Regions from separate parts of the Dactylosporangium sp. NPDC000555 genome, predicted to be linked through region 2. Evidence: riboswitches for the same ligand, from Rfam matches in the RefSeq annotation. Region 2 holds a riboswitch; the other holds the start of a gene.
The links. Region 2 has a riboswitch for cyclic di-AMP ahead of ABT297_RS35445 (C39 family peptidase). Riboswitches for the same ligand answer to the same signal wherever they lie in the genome.
Positions count from the first base shown of each region.

Region 1: another riboswitch for cyclic di-AMP. It lies ahead of ABT297_RS15860 (coiled-coil domain-containing protein); the one in region 2 lies ahead of ABT297_RS35445 (C39 family peptidase).

Region 1 covers NZ_JBEPDB010000021.1:41,309-44,554, forward strand. The annotation lists gene ABT297_RS15855 (App1 family protein phosphatidate phosphatase) at 1-875, shown strand, start outside; gene ABT297_RS15860 (coiled-coil domain-containing protein) at 931-1,953, opposite strand; cyclic di-AMP (ydaO/yuaA leader) riboswitch at 1,963-2,109, opposite strand; gene ABT297_RS15865 (SigE family RNA polymerase sigma factor) at 2,335-2,853, shown strand; gene ABT297_RS15870 (hypothetical protein) at 2,850-3,246, shown strand, end outside.
Region 2 covers NZ_JBEPDB010000087.1:22,686-25,931, forward strand. The annotation lists gene ABT297_RS35440 (SLAC1 family transporter) at 1-734, shown strand, start outside; gene ABT297_RS35445 (C39 family peptidase) at 787-1,548, opposite strand; cyclic di-AMP (ydaO/yuaA leader) riboswitch at 1,956-2,094, opposite strand; gene ABT297_RS35450 (MFS transporter) at 2,336-3,246, shown strand, end outside.

The DNA of each region.
Region 1 (3,246 bases), on a different contig from region 2:
GCCGCGTGCTGCTGGCCCGGATCGACCCCAAGCCGGCCAAGCGGCTCAAGAAGCTGCGCGGCTGGCGCTCGTTCACCGCGGTGTCGGTCAGCGACGCCCTGGTGCGCATCGAGGCCGGCGGCCAGACCCGCGAGGTGCGCTGCGACCGCGGCGGGTTCATCGACGTCGTCGTCGAGGCCGACCTCGCGCCCGGCTGGGCGTCCGTCACGCTGCAGACCGAGAACAGCGCCGCCGTCGAGGCGCCGATCCGGATGATCGACCCCGGCACCCGCTTCGGCATCATCTCCGACGTCGACGACACGGTCATGGTCACCACGCTGCCGCGCCCGCTGCTCGCCGCGTGGAACACGTTCGTGCTCGACGAGCACGCCCGCGCCTCGGTGCCGGGCATGGCGGTGCTGTACGAGCGGCTGGTCAACGCCAACCCGGGCGCGCCGGTCTTCTACCTGTCGACCGGCGCCTGGAACGTGGCCGCGACGCTGTCCCGGTTCCTCTCCCGGCACCTGTACCCGGCCGGGCCGCTGCTGCTGACCGACTGGGGCCCGCAGCCGGACCGGTTCTTCCGCAGCGGCCAGGCGCACAAGCGGGCGTCGCTGGCCCGCCTCGCCGAGGAGTTCCCGGACATCCGCTGGCTGCTGGTCGGTGACGACGGGCAGCACGATCCGGAGATCTACGCCGAGTTCGCCGCCGAGCACCCCGACAGCGTGGCCGCGGTGGCGATCCGGCACCTCTCGCCGACCCAGGCGGTGCTGGCCGGCGCGTTCCCGGGGGTGGCCGGCAGCTCCAAGCGGGTCCCGCTCAACGATCGGCGTTGGCTGGGCGCCCCCGACGGCGCCGGCCTGTGGCGGCTCCTGCGCGACACGGAGATCCTCTGAGCCGCGGTGGCCGGTCGACGTTCCGCTGTCGACCGGCCGCCCGGGAACGTGAGGATTACAGGATCGAGAGGTGCACGTGGTTCGTATGGTCGCTGGAGGGGTCTCCGGCGACGCCCGAGTAGTGGTGCCACCCGACCGTCGGCGTCCACACCTGTTTGAACCAGATGACGTACATGACGCCGAGGCGGTCGGCGTTCTTCACGAAGTACGTCGCCAGGGTGGTTCCGTAGGTGTAGTCGTCGCCGGTGGCCACCCCGCCGAAGCCGGGCTTGGTCTGCACCGAGAAGTCGCAGGCGCGGCCCTTCGGGTGCTCGTACGGCCCGCTCGGGCGGTAGCAGGACACGAACCGCTTGAAGCCGTCCTTCTGCGCCTGCTGCATCGCGTGCAGCGTGCGTGGCGTGAGGCAGCCGCTGGTCGTGGGGTCCTTGACGCTGCACGACTCCTTGGGCAGCGACCCGTTGGCGTTGCGCGGCACCGGGTCGGCGGTCGGCAGGTTGGCGGTGATGAAGCCCCTGCTCGGCCCACCGGCCTGCGCGAGCGCCTTCTCCGCGTCCTTCTTCTGCTGCTCGATGATGCGCTTCTGCTCCTGCTGCGTGGCGATCTCGCCGTCGAGCGCCTTCTTCTGCGCGGTCTGGTCGTCCCGCAGCTGTTTGGCCTGGTGCAGCAGGTTGTTGTTGTGGTGGGCGATCTCGTTGATGGAGCCGGCCCGCTCGGCGAAGCTGTCCGGGGTCTTCGCGTCCATCAGGGCGGCGAACGTGGTGAGGGGGCCGGTGCGGTACGCCGCCGCGGCGATCGCGGCCACATGATCCTGGATCACCGCCAGCTGCGCCTCGGTCGCCTGCAGTTGCGCGTTGAGCTCGCCCTGACGCTTGATCGAGGCGTTCAGCCGCTCATTGGCCTCGGACCACTTGCGGGTCGTGTTCTCGAGGACGGAGTTGAGCGTCGGGTTGGCGCCGGAGCCCTCGTCGCCGGTGTCGCCGCCGGGCTCGGCCGCGGCGGGTGTGACGGCGAGCCCCCCGAGCACGATCGCCGCCAGCAGCGTGATGAACGTGCGCCGGTAGGGATGTCGCGGTGACATCTGGTTCGTTGTTCCTTCCGTCGGCCGCCGACCGAGTTAGCTGACGGGTTCGGGACGGAACGACCCCTACCACCCTTCCGAGGAAGGGCGGATTCACCCCAACGTTACCGTGGGTCCCCGGCTCGCCACGGTGCGGCGATTAGGCGGCAGCCCCGCCCGGCACCGGGGGCGGTGCCCTCGTGGACGTGACCGTGGGTCACTGTACCCAGGGCGCCGAAATCGCGCACCGCGCGGTTTGTGTGGACCTGCCCGCAACCTCGTACGTGGTGATCAATAGTGACCCAGATCACGGTCTAGCGGGTGAACGTGCGGCGATGCAACAGCCGGGGCTCGCCGCCGCGTGCAGTTCGATGATGGCACGCGCGACGGGAGGGCTTCCGCGTGGAGTTCGATGACTACGTACGGCAACGCGGCGCCGCGCTGGTGCGGCTGGGACGCCTGCTCACCGGCGACCGGCACCAGGGCGAGGACCTTGTGCAGGAGGTGCTCGCCCGGGCGTTCGTGCGCTGGGATCGGATCACGGCCGACCCGCCGGAGCCGTACCTGCGCCGGATGCTCGTCAACGCCGCCATCTCCCGGTGGCGGCTGGCGTCCAACCGGGAGGTCGCGGTGGCCGAGCCGCAGGATGTGCCCGGCCTTCGTGACCTGGGCGCGGAGGCCGCCGAGCGCGACGCGACGTGGCGGCTGATCCGCGCGCTGCCACCGAAACAGCGTGCCGCCGTGGTACTGCGCTACTACGAGGACCTCGACGACGCGGCGATCGCGGCACTGCTCAACTGCAGCCGGGAGACCGTACGCAGCCAGGTGAAACGCGCCCTGGACACGCTACGCACCCGGCTGGCGAAGGAAGAATCCGGCGCCGGCTCGGTCGGCCTGACCCTCAACGGAGGGAAGTCGTGACGGGACTCGACCGGGTGGTCACCGAGGCGCTGGCGCGGGTCGCCGACGACGACGTGCACGTGGAGCGGCTGCTGGCCGCGGCGAGGGCGGGCGGCATCCGCCACCGCAGGCGCCGCCGGGTGGCGATCGTGGCGGGTACGGCGTTCTCCGTCGCCGTCGCCGGTACCGCCATCGCTCTGACCGCCGCGCTGCTGCCCACCACCGCGGACGGCATGCCGGCGGCGCCACCCGCGACGATCGCCGCACCGTCGCCCGCGCCCAGTGCGAAGTCCACGACCGCCGCCGCGCCGCCGAAGATGACGGCGCCGCCGCTCCTGCCGCCCGCCGACGGGCCGCCGAGCGCGCTGAGCGACCCTGCCCAGGTCGGCCGCCCGTGGCTGGTGCATCTCGGCA
Region 2 (3,246 bases):
ATCCGGTCCAGGCCCCGTTCGTCTCGCTGGCCCCGATCGTCGGCATGCTGTTGTCGATCGGGCTGATGCCGCATGCCCCCGCCGCTGGCCGGTCGCTGTTCGGGCTGTTCGCCGCGGCCACGATCGTGCTCGCGGGCTGGCTGACCGGCCAGTGGATCATGGGCGGCCTGGATCTGGACCGGCTGCATCCCGGATACGTGCTGCCCGCCGTCGCCGGAGGGCTGATCGCCGCGATCGGCGCGGCGACGGCCGGCTGGCCGGGACTCGCCCGCGTGTTCTTCGGATTCGGTCTGGTGTCGTGGCTGCTCATCGGCTCGATCATCCTGGCCCGGCTGTACTTCCGCCCGCCGTTGCCGGCCCAGCTGCAGCCGACGCTGGCGATCGACGTCGCCCCGCCCGCGCTCGCCGGGATCGCCTATCTGGCCGTCACCCGGGGCCGGGTCGACGCCGCCGCCTTCGTGCTCGGCGGCTACACGCTGCTCACGGCCCTCGTCCAGGTGCGCCTCATCGGGGTGTACCGGCGCCTGCGCTTCACCCCCGGGTTCTGGGCGTTCGCGTTCCCTTACGCCGCCGTCGCCACGTTCACGCTGCACTGGCTCGCCTACGCGCGCCCGCCGGCGTACCAGGTCTGGGTCTGGCTGGTGCTGCTGGCGATCACCGTGTTCATCGCCGCCCTCGCGGCCGAGACGGCCACGGCGCTCGCCCGGCACCGTTTCCTGCCGCAGCCCCGCTGACGCACGGGCGGGCCGGCTCGACGAGCCGGCCCGCCCGTTTCCTTCGGGATACTCAGGCGGAGTAGCCGCGAGCCGCCATCCAGTGCGCCATGTTGCTGGTCGCCATCCAGTACGTCTTCGGGCCGAACATGCCGGACGGGTCGGCGACCTGAACGGCACGGCCGTTGTCGCGGTAGCCGACGATCGCGATGAAGTGGCCGCCCGAGAACTCGTGCCAGACGCCGACCGCGTCCGTCGCCCCGCCGACGATGTTCGCCACGATCGCGCGGTCACCGCTGATGGCCCGCACGACGTCCTCCTGCACGCGCGTGGCCTCCTCGGCCGTCGCGCGCTGCCCCGGGATCCACCGGGTCTGGTACACGTCCTTGCCCAGCACGCTGTTGAGCACCCGCGTGGTGTCGGCGGCCGAGTTGGTGCCGCTGGTCGTGGTGCCGAGCCTCCTCGCGATCTCGTCCTGGGACATGTTGACGCCGTCCGCGGTCAGCACGATGCGGGTCGAGGCCGGGCCGCAGTAGTAGTAGTTCGGCTGGAACTGGAAGTCGTACTGCAGGACCTTCTCCGCCGGCGCCTCGGGGGCCGGGCTCGTCGGCTCCGGGTTCGCCGGCGCGGCGCCGATCGCCGGCCGGTTGTTCCCGTCGGCGGCTCCCATCGCGGCGACCGCCGTGTCGTGGGCCCCGGCCGGCGTCTCGGTCTGGTTGAACACCACTGCGGTGGTGACGGCGGCCACGAGCAGGGCGGCCGAGCCCAGCACCGCCGGGTACAGGCGGTGGGTGGTGGTGCGGTGGAGCAGCGGACGAATCGATCGGTGACGCATGTGGTACTCCAAAAGCAGGCTGCCGCACGTGGTCGGCGGATCGGATGGCGACGCTGAGCCACGGCGTTCACGGCACGGACCGGCGCGAGGGCAGGCGAAGGCGGCCCGCACACGGCGATGCCGTGCCGGGCGTGCCGTCGTGCGACGGGAACGCGGAAGTGTCGTGGCTCTTTTAGAGGCGGCATCGCGGCAGCGTCAGACGCCCGCTTCGCGCGGCGACCGGGCCGCGAGCGGTGCGAGGAGGGGTCCGGAGACGGGGGTCTGACCTCAGCCGTCGAGCGCCGGGCAGCAGGGCCGGTGCGGCCTCGTGCTGCCCGATGTCCTACCGTGCGGTGGTGTCCCGCCGGGGTGCGGTGCGGGTGCCGCGGCTAGGGGGCGCGCCATGCCAGAGGTCGTACACCGTTGAAGTCTCCTTCCGATGCCGCCTACCGGGTTAGCTGACGGATTCGGGCTGGAAGTGCCCTACCGCGGGCGGTGACGCCCGCGGATTCACCCCGGGACTGCATGGGTCCCCGGCTCGTTCGCACGACTCGGCGGGTCCGCGCCGGCGCCATTTCGCAATGGCAGACGACCGGCTCGGACCGCCTGACCCTACTGGCCGGTACGGGGGTTGCCAAGCGTTCAACCGGGTCCTGCAAGTGGACGCCATTGGCGTACCTGCCAGCCGGTATGGCGGCATGCGGGTAGCCGGGCGACCCGGACGGCCGGTGGCAGCGATGTCCGGCTCATACGCGTTCAGCAACACTGGTCGGCGTCAACCCCCGGCCCGAGAAGGTTTCTCGTCACCGTGAGTTCCCGGTCTTCGACCACGCGCCCGGACGCAAAACACTCCGACTCCCCCTGGGCACCGCTGCGCTGCCGCACCTTCCGCGCGCTGTGGCTCGCCATGGCCGCCGCCAACGCCGGCATGGCGATGCAGGTCGTGGGCGCCCAGTGGCTCGCCGCCGGCGCCGGCGCGAACGGACGGCACGCGGCCGCCGACATCCTCGTCACGCTGGTACAGGCGGCGGGCATGCTGCCCATCCTGGTGCTCGGCCTGCCGGCCGGCGTGCTGGCCGACCTGGTGGACCGCAGGCGCCTGCTCATCCGGGTCCAGCTCGGCACCGCCCTCGTCGGCCTGCTGCTCGCGGCGCTGGCCATGGACGGCCGGATCCAGTCGATGACGCTGCTCTCGCTGCAGTGCGCGCTCGGTGTGGGTGCGGCCTTCACGATGCCCGCGTTCGGGTCGCTGACCCCGGAGCTGGTGGAACGCCGGCACCTGCCGCAGGCCTCGGCGCTCGGGGCGATCAGCGCCAACGTCACACGGGCCGCCGGCCCGGCGACCGCCGGTTTCCTCATCGCACGGGCCGGCGCGTCGGCCGTGTTCGCGCTGCACGCCGTGACCGTCATCGTGTTCGTCGTGGTGCTGACCGTCTGGCGTCCCGAGCGCCCGTCCGCCCCGCGCTGCACGGAGCCCTTCGGCGCGGCGCTCGGTGCGGGATGGCGATACGTTCGCAGCACGCCGGTCGTACGCCGGATTCTCGGGCACGCGCTGGTGTTCCTGCTGCCCGGCTCGGCGCTGCTGGCGCTGCTGCCGCTGCTGGCGGCCAACCGGCTCGGCCTCGGCGTCACCGGACTCGGCGTGCTGCTCGGTGCGCTCGGCGCCGGCGCGGTGGCCGGCGCGATCGTCCAGCCGCGGCTGCGCGCGCTGCCCGCCCG